DNA from 3 places in the Cohaesibacter sp. ES.047 genome. Region 3 is predicted to be linked to each of the others. Evidence: predicted binding sites of a transcription regulator. Region 3 holds the regulator's gene; each other region holds the start of a gene.
The links. Region 3 encodes PhoB, which activates phosphate uptake and scavenging genes when phosphate is short. Its sites were predicted from a motif close to TGTCATNNANCTGTCAT; they were not measured.

Region 1: CPH65_RS07375 (alkaline phosphatase) is a predicted target of PhoB. The motif match lies at 1,935-1,951, and genes of this name have one in related genera.
Region 2: CPH65_RS03860 (DUF2794 domain-containing protein) is a predicted target of PhoB. The motif match lies at 4,453-4,469, and genes of this name have one in related genera.

Annotation. Positions count from the first base shown of each region.
Region 1 covers NZ_LT907844.1:1,654,677-1,660,768, forward strand. Annotated here, with positions in the region: gene CPH65_RS07370 (methyl-accepting chemotaxis protein) at 1-1,493, opposite strand, end outside; gene CPH65_RS07375 (alkaline phosphatase) at 1,999-3,474, shown strand; gene CPH65_RS07380 (hypothetical protein) at 3,547-3,996, shown strand; gene CPH65_RS07385 (ABC transporter ATP-binding protein) at 4,000-4,686, shown strand; gene CPH65_RS07390 (ABC transporter permease) at 4,679-6,010, shown strand; gene CPH65_RS07395 (copper chaperone PCu(A)C) at 6,051-6,092, shown strand, end outside.
Region 2 covers NZ_LT907844.1:852,652-858,743, forward strand. Annotated here, with positions in the region: gene CPH65_RS03850 (ABC transporter permease) at 1-2,401, shown strand, start outside; gene CPH65_RS03855 (Bax inhibitor-1/YccA family protein) at 2,868-3,623, shown strand; gene CPH65_RS03860 (DUF2794 domain-containing protein) at 3,742-4,206, opposite strand; gene htpG (molecular chaperone HtpG) at 4,837-6,092, shown strand, end outside.
Region 3 covers NZ_LT907844.1:2,306,547-2,312,638, forward strand. Annotated here, with positions in the region: gene CPH65_RS10530 (L,D-transpeptidase family protein) at 1-819, shown strand, start outside; gene phoB (phosphate regulon transcriptional regulator PhoB) at 920-1,618, opposite strand; gene CPH65_RS24840 (hypothetical protein) at 1,615-1,749, opposite strand; gene phoU (phosphate signaling complex protein PhoU) at 1,786-2,457, opposite strand; gene pstB (phosphate ABC transporter ATP-binding protein PstB) at 2,553-3,359, opposite strand; gene pstA (phosphate ABC transporter permease PstA) at 3,457-4,779, opposite strand; gene pstC (phosphate ABC transporter permease subunit PstC) at 4,779-6,092, opposite strand, start outside.

The DNA of each region.
Region 1 (6,092 bases), 650 kb from region 3:
TTCTTGTCGGTCTCGCGGGCTTCATCCGTTGCTGCTGATACCAGATCATTGGTGCGCACCACCTGCTCACCGATCTCTGCGATCGAGGCCGTCATTTCGGTGCTTGCCGCGGCCATCGTCTGGACGCTTTCGGCGGAACTGGCTGACGCTTCGTCTGCCGAACGCGCCTGTTCTGATGTTGCCGAGGAAATGTTGTTCAAGGCAACCGCCGACGCCTGCATGGTCGATGCGTGGGTCGATACTGTCTCAAGGGATTGCTGGATCTTCGAGCGGAAGTCGGCAAACAGGGCATCAATCGTTTCCTGACGCTTGAGTTGTTGCTCGATATGCTCCTTGCTTTCCTGCTCCAGTTTTCGCCGGGCGGCGGCATTGTCCTTGAAGATTGAAACGGCACGCGACATGGCGCCGATCTCGTCTTGTCTGTTCACGCCGTTGGCTTCGACTGTGAGGTCGTCTTCAGCAATGCGCAGCATCGCGGAGGTCAGGTTCCTGAGCGGCCGGGTCAGCACTCTGCTCAAGGCGACCATCAAAAGGCCGATGGTCAACAGGAAGAAGGCGATCTTGGAGCCAAGGCCCATCCACGAAGCGGTCTCACGGGTGCTGTCGAGTTCAGCCTTGGCCGCGCTCATGGTGGCATTGTAGTCTCTTGTCTGGGCTTCGGCGTCGGCCTTCTGTTGCTCGCTTTGTGCAACAAGGCTGGCCTGCTCGGCTTCGAGTGTCTTGGTAAGCTGACCGATCTGTTGCTCGGACTTGGCACGAAGGACGAGCAACTCCTCATTTGGTACTGCAACCTCAAGAATGCCGCGCACTGGTTGGGCTGGGTCATGGCAGCTTTGGCAATCCTCGTCATTCTTCAGAATGAAGTAGGAATAGGCGATGGGGATCGTGTTGCCGTCCTCGTCCTTGATCTCTGCTTCAAGGCTCTCGTGGTTTGAGTTCTTGGACAAGGCCTGCTTGAGGGTTTTCATACGGTTTGAGGGAATGGTAACGGCTTTTTCAGCGTCCCGCGGTTCATAAACCTCAGCATCGATGAAGCGATTGACCGCCTCGATGGTCTTGTTGTCACGGAACGCCAGTTCACCGCTGTCTCGCCAGATGTTGATCGCGGCGATCTGGTCATTCTCGAGCAATGTGTCGATCTGATCGAGGGCTGTTTCGGCCTCGCCGGACAGCATTGACGCTCGCACCAGAGATGCCACGGACATGGAAATGCCGTACCGCTCGCCATCAAGATAGGCTTGCTTGCGTTCGCTGACCGCTTTGAGTTCATGAGACGCAAGGGCATGGTTCACATGCTGATTTTCGGCCTTGGAATCAAGCAGGCCGTTCAACAGTTTTTGGATCTGGGCGTCCTTCTGTGAAACAACCGAGCGCATCTGTTCGCTGAGGGCTTCCGTACTTTCGTAAACACTGCTGCTGATCGACTGATTGAGCAGCGTGTCAGCAATGAAGACAAAGGCGACCAATGTGAAAACGGTCGCGATAATTTTCATGCTGAGTGATCTGAATTTGCTCATCTGGGCGACGTCCCCCCGTAAATTCTTTTGTTCGTGAATCGCGGTCAAAATGGCGAGCTTCAGAACTTCATGATGTCTGAAAGTAATAGAGCATTAATTAGATAAAATATTCTTAAGCAGAACTACGGTTATTGAGCAGAATTGGCGGAAAGCCTTGCCTTTTTGGACGCACTTGTCCCGTTTCCTAGAACTCTTCGACTTTTGTTTGATAGTCGATTTGCCGCACGTAGTTTCGCGATGGGACAGGGTTTTGCACAATGTCGTCCTGAATGTGTGAGCCTCCATTCTCACTGCTGATTAGCCCTTTTGCGATTGCTTTGGGCCTTGGATGAGCGGGCTTTTCCTTTTGATATTTGTACAAGTCTCAGCGTGGCTGTGTCCTGTCAGAGGGCAAATTCCCAAAAGAGCAAGGGTGATTGTTACGCAAGTGTCATGAACGGCTCCTAGGTTGCGGCCATCATCTTGATCGGGAGTTTCAGTGATGAATAAATCTATTCTTATGGCAGCAACCCTGCTGCTTACTTCTTCTGCTGCCTTCGCAGCTGATTTCAAACAGGCTGACAATCAGTGGTTCAAAGACGGTCAGGCGACCGTCAAGATGCTGATGGGCGTTCAGCCAATCACCGAGAAAGCCAAGAACATCATTCTGCTGATTGCAGATGGCAATGGCATCGGCACCAACTATGCGACCCGTCTTTATCAGGGTCAGCAGATGGGCAAGCTGGGCAGTGAACATGTATTGCCGCAGGATGCTTTGCCGCATGTTGCAATTGTCAAAACCTACAATACCAACGCGCAGACCCCTGATTCCGCTGGGACGGGCACCGCGTTCCACACCGGCGTGAAAACCAAAGCCGGTGTTCTTGGCGTTGACGAGACGCTGGCTCGTGGCGATTGCTCCGGTGTTGACGCTGCGACGGTGACCAATGCTGTTGAGTTCTTCTCCGGCATTGGCAAAGAGATCGGTGTGATCTCCACCGCACGCCTCACCCATGCGACCCCGGCATCTGCCTACGCGCACTCTGCCGACCGCAACTGGGAAGCCGATTCCTACCTGCCGGAAGGCTGCGGCCAGAAAGACATCGCTGTTCAGCTAATCGATGCCATGAAGTCCGGCTCTGTCGATCTGGCTCTGGGCGGCGGTCGTCGCAACTTCATCGCCAAAGACGCGAAAGATGAAGAAGGCAAGGGCGGCAAGCGTACAGATGGCAAAAACCTCATCGAAGAAGCCAAGGCTGCTGGCATTCAGTATATCTGGGATGACAAAGGCTTTGCTTCTGCCGATTGGAGCAAGCCGGTTCTTGGCCTGTTCGAATCCTCCCACATGAAATATGAAGCCGACCGCACCGGTGAGCCTTCTCTGGCCGAAATGACTGCAGCCGGCATCAATGCTCTCAAAGACTCCGAGAATGGCTACTTCCTGACCATCGAAGCGGGCCGCGTCGACCATGCCAACCATGCTGGCAACGCTGCGCGTGTCGTCACCGACGGTGTTGCCTTCGCTGATGCGATCGCAAAAGCGGTTGCAATGACCGACCCTGAGGAAACCCTCATCGTCGTCACCGCCGACCACGAACATGCCATTGCCTTCAACGGCTATTGCGGTCGCGGTTCCAACGTCCTTGGTCTTTGCTACGACATCGACGGGGCTGGCACCAAGCATTCCGACAAGCCGCTGACCGGCAAGGATGGCAAGCCATACACCGTGATGGGTTACCTCAATGGTCCCGGCTCGATCATCGGCGAAGATGGCACTGGGTCCCGCCCTGACGTTACGCAGGAAGAGGCAACCGACATCGACTATGTTCAGCAGTCCCTGATCCCGCTGTCTTCTGAATCCCACTCCGGTGAAGACGTTGCCGTTTATTCTCGTGGTCCTTGGTCTCACCTGTTCGACTCCACCATCGAACAGAATGTCATCTTCCACGTTATGATGCACGCTGCGACCGCAGAGTAGTCTTCGCGATACTCAAACAGGGAAGAGGCGCAATGTTGCGCCTCTCCATCCATCTGCAGACAGGTTTGTTTCATGTTGGACCGACGCACCCTTCTCAAAGGCACTGCCTTCGCCGCGGCTTCGAGCATTCCGGGATTGACGATCTTATCGTCTGCTCTGGCGGCACCTCCTCAGATCAAGTTGCGTGACCTCTACAACAAGGACATGTCCTTCTCCGATTTTGCCAAGGAGCACGACGGCAAGATCATTCTTGTGAACGGCTTCATGGCTCCACCACTGAAGGCGGAATCGAAATTCTTCGTGCTGACCAAAATGCCGATGGCGGTGTGTCCCTTTTGTGAACCGGAGACTGATTGGCCCGATGACATTCTGGCTGTCTATGCGCGCCGAACCGTCGATGTGATCCCGTTCAATCGTAAGATCATCACGCAGGGGCGTTTGCAACTGGGCGGTTACTCGGATCCGGAAACCGGATTTTACAGCATGGTTCGGCTAGAAGACGCCAAATACGAGCGGGTCTAGACCATGGGTTCACTTCCCCTCAAAGTCCGTGATCTTGTCGTTGGTGGTGATGGCGGCCGAACGCTGTTGTCCATTGATGCGCTTGATGTGAAGCCCGGCGAGACCCTTGGCATTCGCGGACCCTCCGGGGCTGGCAAGTCGACCCTGCTGTTCGCGCTTGCGGGGCTTGCCAGGATCAAATCCGGTCAGGTGCTGTGGGGGGAGAGCGATCTTGCCACCATGCGTGAAGAGGCGCGGGCGCGCTTTCGCCGGCAGAGCCTTGGCATGATCTTTCAGGATTTTCTTTTGTTCGAAGAGCTGGATGCGCTGGCCAACGCAACGATTGCCGTGGGGTATCTTGATGTTGCCCGGCATGCCGATCTTTATCAAACCGCGAGCGCAACGCTGGAGCGGCTCAAAATCTCCCAAACTGAAAGTCGGACCATTGCGAGTTTCTCGGGCGGTGAACGGCAAAGGGTCGCCATCGCGCGTGCTCTGGCCCATGAGCCGGCGGTCATTCTGGCCGATGAACCCACCGCCAGCCTTGATCGGTCTGCCGCTGATCGGCTGATCGAAGATCTCGTTGCTCTGGTGCGTGAGGAGAATAAAACGCTCATTGTCGTCAGCCATGACCTGCATCTGCACGAGCGGATGGATCGGGTCGTCGAGATTGTTGATGGCACGATGGTTGGTGAGGTGAGCCATGGATGATCTCTTCTATTGGCTCTCGGGCTATTGGGACATGCTGCCAAATGGCATGCAGGATGCTCTGTTGCTGCTGGTCTATCTTCTGCCGACCCTGCTGATCGGCTTTGTTGTGGTCCGCGGGATGCGTCCGCTGCCGCTCGTCAGGGCGATGTTGTGGCAGTTCCGCTGGTCCAATCTGGTGTTCGTGCTGTTGATTGCGATCTCGGTGGCGCTAGGCGTGGGCCTGATCGCGCAGGAGCGGGGTCTCAGGCGCGGCACGGCCAAGGCTGCTGACAAGTTCGAGCTGATCGTCGCAGCGCCGGGCAGCGAAGTCACCAATGTCATGGCGACGGTCTATTTGCAGGCGAGCGACATGCCGCTGCTCGATGGCACCATCTACAACGCGGTTGCCAATCACGAACAGGTGGACTTTGCCGCCCCCATCGCCTTTGGAGACAGCTATCATGGTGCGCCGGTTGTCGGCACGACGGCAGACTTTCTCGATCATTTGAGTGGTTCGCTCGCCGAGGGCAAGGCGTTTGAAGGCTATTTCGATGCTGTTGCCGGGGCGGATGTGCCGCTTGCCATTGGTGATGCCTTCACGCCCGCCCACGGGGTGGGAGACGGCGCGGAAGAAGGCGCCCACGAGGGAACCCATTTCACGGTGACGGGCCGGATGCAAAAGACTGGCAGTCCATGGGACAAGGCGATCCTCGTGCCCGTCGAGGCGGTCTGGGTGGTGCATGGACTTGGCACCGGACACAGGGACGAAGAGGGCGAGAAAATCGGCCCGCCGTTCGATGCGACGCTCTTCCCCGGTACACCGTCCATTCTGGTTCATGCCAAGCAACTGTGGGCCAACTATGCGCTGAAGTCCGAATTCACGACAGAGAAAAGCATGGCACTGTTTCCCGGCGCGGTGCTGTCCGAATTGCACGCTTTATTGGGAGATGTGCGTGAGGTGATGTCGGTCATGGCTGTGATCACGCAGATCCTCGTTGCGGCGGGCGTGCTGACCGGGCTTGTCATCCTGACCAAGCTTTTCTCGCGCCGGTTGGCATTGCTCCGGGCGATTGGCGCGCCGAGGCGGTTTCTGTTTGCGATTGTCTGGAGTTTTGCTGCCAGCCTGATCGGGTTTGGTGCCTTGCTCGGTGTTGTGCTCGGGTTTGCCGCGACACAGGTCATTTCGCGCATTGTCAGCGAGCGCACGGATATTCTGGTTGAGGCAAGTCTTGAGTGGCCGGAATTCCATCTGGTTGCGCTTTTCGTCAGCCTGACCATCGTGATGGCTATGATCCCGGCTTTTCTGGCGCTTCGGCGTCCTGTTGTCGCGGATTTGCGCGGCTGAATTGGTGACGTTACCTTTTGTGACCCTGAGAGGAACTATCATGATCAAGCAATCTGTTTTGGCTTTGGCGTTCGCTGCTTCC
Region 2 (6,092 bases), 1.5 Mb from region 3:
GCTGACCGGCGGCCTTGAGGAGCGCGGCAGCGAAATCCTCGGGGGTGATATTTCCCTTTCGGCCATTCACACCCGTATCAAAGACGATCAGCGCGCTTACCTGTCGCAGTTCGGGCGTCTTGGGGATCTGGCCACCCTGAGGGCCATGGCCCGGACCGCAGATGCTTCCCAGCAGATGCTGATCGAGGTGAAGGCCGTTGATGACGCCTATCCCCTTGTTGGCACTCTTGAGACCCGCAACAATACTGCCCTGTCCGACGGAGAAGTGCTGGCTGATCCGATGTTGCTTGAGCGTCTGGGGCTTTCTATCGGTGATGATCTGGTGATCGGCGTGAAACGCTTCAAAATCGGTGATGTTGTCACCTTTGCGCCGGACGAGTTGGCCGGCGGAGTCGCCTTCGGACCGCCTGTGTTGATGAAACTGGAGGATCTTGATGGCACGGAGCTGTTGCAGCCCGGTGCCATTGTTCGCTGGACGACGCGGCTTGCCATGCCGGGCAATCCGGACCTTCAGGCCGTGAATGGTGTCATCGAACAGATCCGCGAAGCCTATCCGGACAATGGCTGGCGTGTTCGCTCGCGCGCCAATGCAGCACAAGGCTTGTCGCGCAACATCGAACGCTTTGCCGCCTTTCTGGTGCTGGTTGGCCTTGCGTCCCTGATCACCGGCGGGGTGGGGATCGCCAACGCAGTGCGGGCGTTTGTCGCTTCGCGTCAGGCAACCATCGCCAGCTACAAATGCCTTGGCGCGCCGAGCTGGCTTATCGTCGAGATCTATCTTGCGCAGATCCTGATCATCACGCTGATCGGGATCGCCATCGGTCTTGTCTTTGCTGCGATCGTGCCCTTCATTCTGGCGGCTCTTCTGCCAGCCAATCTGCCGCTTTCCGCCTCGTTGTTCCATCCAGCCCAGCTGGGCATTGCGGCTCTGTTCGGTGTTCTGGCGGCGCTTTTGTTTTCGATGCGGCCGCTGCTTCGGGCGCGTTCCATTCCCGCGACGGCGCTGTTTCGCGACCAGATTGCGCCGGTGCGCACCCGTGCCACCAAAACAGACTGGCTGATCATGGCCGGACTTGGCCTTCTGCTTGTCGGTCTCGTTCTGGCCACGTCCGAAGAACTCTGGGTCTCAGCAAGCTTTCTGGCTGGCATGGTGGTGGTGTTCGGTCTGTTGCGGCTTATTGCCTTTGCGATCATGCTGGGGGCGCGACACATGCCGCGTATCCGCCGGGTGGTGCCGCGTCTTGCGGTGGCCAATCTGCATCGACCCGGCGCATTGACCCCATCGGTGGCCTTGTCGCTCGGACTGGGGCTCAGCCTTTTGGTGACACTGGTCCTCATTGACCTCAATTTGCGGCAGCAACTGACCGGAACGCTCAGGGATCAGGCGCCGAACTTCTTTTTCGTCAACATCCAGAACAGCGAGGTGGATGCCTTCGAGGCACGTCTCGATAGTCTGGCTCCGGGTGGCGAGCGCGAACGGGTGCCGATGTTGCGGGGACGCATCACTTCGCTCAAGGGCATACCCACCAGTGAGTATGAAGCCGGAGAAGGGGCCCGCTGGGTGTTGCGCGGGGATCGCGGCATCACCTATTCGGCGGTGCCTCCGGAGAATTCCAAGATCGTCGGTGGTGACTGGTGGCCTGAGGATTACTCCGGCAAGCCTCTGGTGTCGTTTGACGCGGAAATTGCCGAGGAACTCAATCTTTCCATCGGCGACAAGATCACGGTCAATGTGCTCGGGCGGACAATCGAAGCGGAACTGGCCAATGTCCGGACGGTGGAGTGGCAATCACTGGGGATCAATTTCGTGATGGTCTTCTCGCCCAACACTTTCGCCGGGGCGCCGCATGCCCATCTGGCGACCCTGGCGCTTCCTGATCAGCCGGGCGAGACGGCGGACGCTTTGCGATCCAAAGAATCGGGGATCATGAAGGCTGTGATCGAGGACTTCCCGGCCGTGACCACTGTGCGTGTTGGCGAAGCGCTGGAACGGGTCAATGATCTGGTGCGCCAGCTCGCGTGGGGCATGCGCGCCGCGTCGTCACTGGCTGTCATTGCATCCATTCTGGTGTTGGCAGGTGCCTTGGCTGCAGGGCAGCGCGAGCGCATTTACGATGCGGTGATCCTCAAGACACTGGGGGCGAGCCGCGCTCAGGTGCTGACCGCCTATTGTCTTGAATATGGCATGCTCGGGTTCACCACGGCGATCTTCGCGCTTGTTATCGGTCATGTAGCAGCCTTTCTGGTGATTACCGAGGTGATGGAGATGTCCTTTGCCTGGCAGCCGGTTGCCTCGATTGTCGCTGTGCTCGTTGCCATGGTGGTAACGATCATACTGGGGTTGTTGGGGACCTGGTCGAGCCTGAACCGGAAGCCTGCCCGGATTTTGCGGACCGGATAGTCTTTTTTTGCACTCGGTCGGATTTTGGCCATCAAAATGTGTCATCCTTCGTCGATGGTCACGATACGGGCTGGCCATTGATGTGATGAGGTGGCCCTTCAAGTCGCTTTTCGAGCACGCATGTGTAAAGCGGGGACTGTGGCAGTTGCAGGTTATTTAGAAATACCTCATAGACTAGAGGTTGATTTCGCTTTGTAATTGTTAATGCTTGTTAAGATTTACGATCTTTTCAGCCCGGAAAACCTTCGAATAGGTCCAATTTGTTCAGTGAGTTCCACTGATGACAAAAAATTTAAGTCGGAATTCATTAAAGTTGGCAAAAAGGACTTGAGCTTCTATGGCCTCCTGACCATATAATCAGTTGAAACTATGTCTTTAACACTGCGGTCGCCGCAGCCCGATTATGGAATGATCATTCGGGTGCGAGCCAAACCGTTGGAACTTTTGAGTTTTGTGAGGAGAAACCATGTCAAATGATTTCCGTCAGAGCGCACATCTTGGCGGCCGCGCTGCCGAAATGGCGCGTATCGATCAGGGCCTGCGCAGCTACATGCTCAAGGTCTATAACTATATGGCCATCGCGCTCGGTGTAACCGGCGTGTTTGCCTACGGCATCTTTTCGATGGCCTTCGTTCAGGAAGGCGGCAGCGTTGTTGGTGTCACCCAGTTCGGTGCGACCCTGTTCAACAGCCCTTTGAAATATGTCGTCATGTTCGCACCATTCGCCATGGTGTTGTTCCTGAGCTTCCGCATCCAGAAAATGAGTGCCAGCACGGCCCAGATGGTGTTCTGGGTTTATGCCGCCCTGATGGGTGTGTCGCTTAGCTCGATCTTTGCTGTCTTCACTCAGACGTCCATTACGCAGGTTTTCTTCATCACCGCGGCTTCCTTCGCTGGTCTCAGCCTCTATGGTTACACCACGACGAAAAGCCTTTCGGGTTGGGGTAGCTTCCTGATGATGGGCCTGATCGGCATCGTGATTGCGTCGATCATCAATATCTTCCTTGCCTCGAGCGCCATGGCTTTTGCTATCTCCGTGATCGGCGTGCTGGTCTTTGCAGGCCTCACGGCTTATGACACCCAGCAGATCAAGGAAATGTATTACGAAGGCGACAGCGCCGACACCATGGGCAAAAAAGCCATCATGGGTGCCCTGCGTCTGTATCTGGACTTCATCAACCTGTTCATCATGTTGCTGCAGCTGTTCGGCAATCGCAATTAATCGCCAGCTGGCACTGATATCAGAATCGGTAAGAAGCCGCTCCATTCGGGGCGGCTTTTTTCGTTTGCCCCTTATATATGGGGGTGGAGAGTGCAGAAAAACCGGTTCTTCGAGCTACTCAGCTCTTCACGACCTTGAGCATCTTCTGATTAAGCAGCTTGATGATCGTGCCGAGGTCCTGACCGCGTTTGAGAATCTGCCCCTGCTGCGCGATCAGGCTGTAGGCTCCTTGCTTGCGGGCCAGTTTTGGGTTTTTCTCGATGCGGTAGATCGGCATCTCGCTTGTTCGTCGATAGATGGAAAAGATCGCCCGATCCTTCAAGGTGTCGATGGAGTAGTCGCGCCATTCTCCTGCTGCCACCATGCGTCCATAGGCGTTGAGGATCGTCATCAACTCCTTGCGATCAAAACAGATCTGGGCCGGTGGGCGGGGCTGAGATCCGGAGTGGATGATGGTTGTGGCAGGGCGCAGACTTGCCAGTTCAGTCACACTTTCATCTGCATTATCGAGCAAGCGATCCTCCTTGTGGTGTTCGAGGGAGCCAACGACCTGCGCGTCTTGGTGCTGACAGGTAGAAACCATGATTGCCGCAAAAAGTACGCTTGGCAAGCCGATCGTCGATCTGGTCGCAAGGGAAAGGTTTCTGGCGAGACAGACAAGGGGATACATTGCCTTGATTTGTAATGAAAAATCACACAATTGCCTCATTTCAGCCCTTGGAACGCCATGCCGGTGGACCAATATATATATCGTTGCCTCGTGGTATAGGCTGATTGGTAAGTGTCTGCTCCTGCCCCCCTTTGATCAGACCGCATCAGCCGGGCTCTTTGTCCTGTTCCTGTCACAGCCATCGACAGGGTTTCAACAGGGCATGTGCTTGATCGGCTCGTCAGGATTTATTGCCGATCGTACTTTCAAGCGTGTCAACATCCCAACAGCTCCTTATCGGGGTGCCTTCGCGGCATCCCGTTTTTTTTGCCTCTTTCGCGCCATGCCGTACTTGAAAGCTTGCAGTTGCGTTGCTAGATCAGCGACGATCAAATCGGCGTGAGTGTATTGTTTATGCTCTAGCGCCGACGGACGGATTGTAATGGGAGCGTTGTCATGCCGCCTTGAAACAAGGCAGCAATGAAACGCTCTGGATCAGCGACGATCAAATTCAAGTAAAGTGCGCGCCCGTTTTGGGCCGCGCAGCAAGGGAAGGGCCTATTCATGACGGATCAAACGCAACAGGCGGTACCTGAAGCCGAAACGCATTCTTTCGAAGCCGAGGTTTCCCGTTTGCTCCATTTGATGGTGCATGCGGTTTATTCCAACAAGGACATCTTTCTTCGCGAGTTGATTTCCAACGCGGCCGATGCCTGCGAGAAACTGCGCCACGAGGCGCTGACCAATTCTGACCTGATCAAGGATGATCCCGACTTCAAGATCATCCTGTCGCCGGACGGTGAGGCCGGGACCCTGACCGTTGCCGACAATGGCATCGGCATGAACAAGGCCGAGCTGATTGACAATCTGGGCACCATTGCCCGGTCTGGCACTCGTGCCTTCCTTGAACAGCTTGGTAGCGGTGACGACGGTTCGGCGCTGATTGGCCAGTTCGGCATTGGCTTCTATTCCGCCTTCATGGTCGCTGACAAGGTCGAGGTGGTCTCGCGCCGGGCCGGTGATGCGGAGGCATGGCGCTGGGTGTCCGATGGTAATGGCTCCTATGAGCTTTCTCAGGCGAGCGATGAGGATGCGCTGCCGCGTGGCACCAAGATCGTGCTGCACCTGAAAGAAGAGGAAAAGAGCTTTGCCGATGCGGTGAACATCCGCCGCGTTGTTCGCGACTACTCCTCTCACGTACCGGTGCCGATCCGGCTGTTGCAGATCAACGACGAGACCAAGTCTTTGGAAGAAGACGAGCTGACGGACGGCTCCGCGCTCTGGACCAAGTCAAAATCGGACATCACCGAAGAGCAGTACAAGGAATTCTATCAGTATAGCTCGGGCCAGTTCGATGATCCGGCGCTGACGATCCACTACCGCGCCGAAGGGCGCACTGAATACAACGTTCTTGCCTTTGTGCCCGAGCACAAGCCGTTCGATCTGTTCGACCCCAACCGCAAGGGCCGCATCAAGCTTTATGTGCGCCGGGTGTTCATCACCGATGATGCGGAATTGGTTCCGGCCTACTTGCGTTTTGTGCGCGGGATCGTCGACAGCGAGGATATTCCGCTCAACATTTCCCGCGAGATGCTGCAGGACAACCCGATCCTTACCGCCATTTCCAAGGGTGTGACCAATCGCATCCTCTCTGAGCTCGAAAAGCTTGCCAACAAGGATGCGGACACGTTTGCCTCCGTGTGGGAAGCTTTTGGTGCGGTGCTGAAGGAAGGCCTTTATGAGGATCCCGAGCGGAGGGATCAACTGTTCAAGCTCGTCCGGTTCGATACCACCAAGGGCGAAAGCCGTACGCTGGCGCA
Region 3 (6,092 bases):
GTCGCGCGCTATCTCAATCAGCTCGAAGCCGTGAAGCACAGTGACAAGCCCTTGCGTATCTTCATCACGCGTCAGGCTAGGGGCAATGTTGTCAAGGAAGTCCAGACCCTGCTCAATGAGCTAGGCTACGATGCGGGCGTCGTTGATGGCCTTGCTGGCAGCGCCACAATGGCAGCTCTGCGTGCCTTTATCGCAGCACAGGATGGCAGCATGGACCAGCGTTCCTATGGTGCCAAACCGCGTATCGATCAGGCCTTGCTGCAAAATCTCTACAATGCTGCAGGAAAGGGCAAGATCCCGACCGGTCATCTGTTCGTTCGGCACAATTTCAAACCATTGTTCGATGCGCCGATCCGGATCCGCGACACTAAGGCTCCGCTGGGTGCGCATCTGTTTACCGCCAACGCGGTGGCACCTGACAAGCTCAATTGGCTCGCGGTTAATCTGGATGACAAATTGTCGGACAGACAGCAGGCGCGCCTTGGCGTCAAACAGGATCCAGAGCATCCCGGCGGCGTTGATGCGGCAACTGTGCTCGATCGCGTGATCATTCCGGAGGATATCCGCGCCCAGATCAATCATCTTGTCGGCAACGGGGCGTCCTTGACCATTTCGGATCGCGGCTTCAGCCGGGAAACAACGCCTCAGGGCACTGACTTCATCGTCCTGACCAAGCCCAACAAGCGCAGCAAGGTCGCAAAAACCGTGAGCAAGGTGAAACGACAGGCAACCGTGAAACGCTCGTTCGTCGAGCCCAAGCCGACTGCCCCCAAACGTCGCACTTTGTTCTCCATGCTCCGTGCGCGCACCTCAGATTGATTGCTAGAGTCTGAAAAACATGAAAAACCCCGGTTCCTGTCAGGGGAGCCGGGGTTTTTTGTTTCTGCAATCAAGGCTGACGCATGTGCGCGCTTCGGGGCTACTCGACGGAAAACTGATCGTCAAAGCTGTAGCCGGAGCCGCGCACCGTGCGGATCGGATCCTTGGCGCGCCCCCGGTTGATGGTTTTGCGCAGACGCCCCACATGCACATCGACCGTGCGTTCGTCGACATAGACATCATGCCCCCAGACGCCATCCAGCAACTGCTCGCGGGAATAGACACGCCCCGGGTTCTGCATCAGGAATTCGAGCAAGCGATATTCGGTCGGCCCGAGATTGACCTCGCGGTTGGAGCGTTTGACACGATGCGTCTCGCGGTTGAGTTCCAGATCGCCAGCCTTGAGAATGGTAGCCACCAGATCCGGGCTTGCACGGCGCAGGATCGCGCGCACACGGGCCATCAATTCAGGCACCGAGAAGGGTTTGACCACATAGTCGTCTGCCCCGGTGGATAGCCCACGGATGCGTTCGGATTCCTCGCCGCGCGCTGTCAGCATGATAACCGGCAGCTTCAGCGTTTTGGGTTTGGCACGCAAGCGTCTGCACAACTCGATGCCGGACAGGCCCGGCAGCATCCAGTCAAGCAGCAGCAGATCGGGCAGGGTTTCCTGAAGCCGGTTTTCCGCTTCATCCCCTCTGGCAATCACTTCAACCTGATAGCCTTCTGCTTCTAGGTTGTAACGAAGAAGAAGACTGAGGGCTTCTTCATCCTCCACAATCATGACATTTGGGCTCATAGCCATTCATTCCGCATTCTAAGGATCCGGGCTGACGCGCGATTGAGGCGTTCAGCCAGCAGGATCAGGTCTTGGACGTCTGCATGGCGCATCAGGGTGAGCGCCATGTCATGTTTGGTTGAAACCGGCATTGACCGCGCCGTCAAAAGCGCGGCTTTTAAAGTCTATCAGAGAGGCCGGTCTTCCATCGCCCGCCCGGTCTTCACGTAGAAGATGGTCTCGGCGATGTTGGTGGCGTGGTCGCCGACGCGCTCCAGATGCTTTGCGGCAAACAGATAGTTCGTGCAAATCGTGATATTGCGCGGATCTTCCATCATGTAGGTCAGGAATTCGCGGAACAGCGAGTTGTAAAGCGCATCGATATCCTTGTCCTTGGCGACGATTGCCAAGGCGGCATTCTCGTCCAAAGCAGTATAGGCATCAAGCACGGCCCTGAGCTGGTCGAGGGTCAACTCGGCCATATGCTCGATCCCATGCAGGAAATGCTTGGGCTGGGGGCGTCCTTCAAGGGCCAGAGCGTTGCGGGCAATATTCTTGCCAAGGTCAGCAACGCGCTCCAGATCGATCGAGATGCGCAAGGCCGCAATGATGTGGCGCAGATCCTGCGCCATCGGCTGGCGGCGCGCAATGGTCAAAACGGCCTTCTCCTCGATCTCCTGATCGAGCTTGTTGATCGCCTGATCGCTGGCGATCGTGGTGTTGGCAACCGTCATATCAAGGCGAACAAGCGCGTTGACCGCTTCCTCAACCATGCGTTCGGCTTGACCACCCATTTCGGCGATACGACCGGTCAGCTCGCGTAGATCATCGTCATAAGACGAGACAATGTGATCGGACATTTGTTTTCTCTCCTTGTGTTCGCTTGTTTTCCGCCGACCGGGTCCGCGGGACAGCCATGTGCCGGACCGGAAAGACAGGCGAACGAAAGTGTCTGTTAGCCGAAGCGGCCTGTGATGTAGTCCTGAGTGCGCTGATCTACCGGGTTGGTGAAGATCTGATCGGTTGGACCTTCCTCCACCAGATTGCCCAGATGGAAGAACGCGGTGCGCTGTGAAACACGAGCCGCCTGCTGCATCGAGTGGGTCACGATGACGATGGTGTAGTTCTCACGCAATTCGTCGATCAATTCCTCCACTTTCGCCGTGGCGATCGGGTCAAGAGCCGAGCAGGGTTCATCCATCAGGATGACTTCAGGGCTCACCGCAATCGCGCGGGCAATGCACAGACGCTGCTGCTGGCCACCGGACAGACCCGTCCCCGGTTCATCAAGGCGATCCTTCACCTCTTCGAAAAGGCCGGCTTTCTGAAGTGACGAGACCACCACTTCTTCCATCTCGGTCTTATTCCGGCACAGGCCGTGGATGCGCGGCCCATACGCCACATTCTCGAAAATGCTTTTCGGGAACGGGTTGGGCTTCTGGAAAACCATGCCGACACGGGCGCGCAGCTCGACGACATCGACGGATGGATCGTAGATATCGAAGTCGCCCAGTCTGATATTGCCGCCGACGCGACAGATATCGATGGTGTCGTTCATGCGGTTGAGGCAGCGCAGGAAGGTGGACTTGCCGCAACCCGATGGACCGATGAGTGAGGTTACCTTGTTTTCCTCGATCAAAAGATCGACGTCGAACAGGGCCTGTTTCTGTCCATAGTGAACAGTGACTTTTTCACCGGACATCTTGATCGGATTCTTGCGAATATTGCTATCCTGCTGAACTGTGGTGTTAGTGTCCTGCATGTTCATGCTTTCTATGTCCTCTTTCAGCCTGATCCTGCCATCGAGGGGCATGGGATCAAAAGGCTAAACAACGCGTAGGGTGCACACGCCGCTGGGGTTACCAGCGACGCTCGAAGCGGCGACGCAGAAGCACCGCAGAAATATTCATGATGGCCAAGAAACCCAGAAGGATCATGATAGCCGCCGAAGTCCGCTCCACAAAGGCACGCTCCGCAGAGTTCGCCCACATGTAGATCTGGACGGGCAGGGCCGTCGCCGGATCAAACGGCGTGACCGGATAATCCTTCACGAAAGCGACCATACCGATCATCAGCAGCGGAGCCGTTTCACCAAGCGCCTGCGCCAGACCGATGATGGTCCCGGTCAGGATGCCGGGGGAGGCCAGCGGCAGCACGTGATGGAAGATCGCCTGGGTTTTGGAGGCACCAACACCAAGAGCCGCTTCCCGAATCGACGGCGGAACCGCCTTGAGTGCCGAACGTGTCGCGATGATGATGGTTGGCAGGGTCATAAGGGTCAGCACCAGACCACCGACCACCGACGCAGAGCGCGGCAGTCCGGCAAAGTTGATGAAGACCGCAAGGCCAAGAAGACCAAACACGATGGACGGCACGGCAGCAAGGTTGTTGATGTTCACCTCAATCAGGTCGGTCCAGCGGTTCTTGGGAGCGAATTCCTCAAGATAGATCGAAGCCGCCACACCAATCGGAAGCGCACAGACCAGCACGATCAGCATCATGAAGATCGAGCCGAGGGCAGCAACGCCAATCCCTGCCGTCTCTGGCCGGGACGAAGCGCCGTAAGTGAACAGGCCGGTGTTGAATTTCTTGGCCATCACACCCTTTTCCATCAGGTCATCAATGGCCGCAATCTGGGCATCGCTGATCTGGCGGCGGGCTTCGGGAACGTCGCGCGGAATCTGTCCCTTGACGAACGAGTCGACATCGCCATCAGCGATGAACCACATGTCGAGGCGCTGACCGATCAGGTCCGGGTCGGCAGCTACCATATCGCGCAATTCGACGGCGGCACCGCGGGACAACAGACCCTTGACCGCATTCAATTGGGCTTTCTGGGTCTTGTCGTTCGGGTCAAGGCCGGCGGCTTTGTAAAGAGCTGGCAAAATGACCTTGTTGTAGCGCAGCATCTGGGTCAACTCGGATCGGGACCGGTTGCCCTTGGGGTCGATGATCTGCTCATCGAGATAGACCGTTAGGTTGATCTCGGTCTGCTGAAAGGCGGTGTAACCCTTCGAGATGATCGACCAGAACAGGACCACCAGAAACAGCACGCCCAGAGAGATTGCAATAATCCCGGCTGTCCGAAAACGGGTTTCAGATGCATAACGCTTCTTCAGACCCAGATCGCGCTGGTGCGCCTTTGCAACCACATTGCTTTCATTTTGAGTGATATCAGTCATCAGTCGTACTGCTCCCGATATTTCCGCACGATGTGCAGAGCGAAGATGTTAAGACCCAGCGTGATCACGAACAAGGTGATGCCAAGAGCAAAGGCCACAAGCGTCTGCGGCGAATTGAACTCAAGGTCACCAGTCAGTTGGTTGACGATTTTCACCGTCACGGTGGTCATCGCCTCGAACGGGTTGGCTGAGAGATTGGCAGCAGCGCCAGCCCCCAACACCACGATCATCGTTTCACCAATCGCGCGGGAGGCGGCCAAAAGCACCGAGCCCACGATACCGGGCAGGGCGGCGGGCAGGATCACACGCTTGATGGTTTCCGACCGGGTTGCCCCAAGCCCGAGAGACCCGTCCCGCATGGATTGGGGAACGGCGGTGATGATATCATCAGACAGAGACGAGATGAACGGGATCAGCATGATGCCCATCACGAGACCTGCGGTCAGAACGGAACGGGCCGAGATGTCAAGGCCGATCAACGCGCCGCTATCCCTCAGGAAGGGACCGACCGTGACCATGGCAAAAAAACCATAGACGATGGTCGGGATCCCCGCGAGGATTTCGAGCAGGGGCTTGGCTATGGACCGCACCGTGCTGGTCGCATATTCAGCCATGTAGATCGCGGCGAACAAACCGATTGGCACGGCAACCATCAGGGCAACGATCGAGATATACAAAGTGCCCCAGAGCAGCGGCAGAAGGCCGAAGGTGCCACCAGCGCCGCCCTCGACACCCGCTGCGGTGAAACGCGGGTCCCATGTTGTGCCGAAGAAAAACTCGGTTGGCGGAACCACACGAAAGAAGTGAATGGCTTCAAAGAGCATCGACAGAACTATGCCGACCGTGGTCATGATGGCAATCGACGATGCCATGATCAGCGCGATCTTGATGTTTGCCTCAACCCGGTTTCGAGCCCGAAGCTTTGGATTGATGCGCATGAAGCTCAGCACAAGGCCCAGAGCGAGAAGCACGGCAATACCGATGATCAGCAAGAGATCAATGAACGACCGCGTCTCGTTGAGGCTATAGGCAGCATCAACCACTGACTTGTCGACATTCTCTGCGAGGGCAACGCCGTGCTTGGCCAGTGTCGGCCGGACAGCGACAAGGCCCGTGCGCAGTTGCACGGTTTCCTCTTCACTGAGGAGCTTAACGCCATCGGCAACGTTGATCACAACGCCCTGCATCAGATTGCGTCGCGTATCCAATTCTAAATATTCATCAAATTCAGCGCAGATATCTGGCTTTTCAGCCTTGCTATCGCCCTGAATGCGAGCGGTTGCAAGATCGCAAGCCTCGCTGTAGCCAGCACG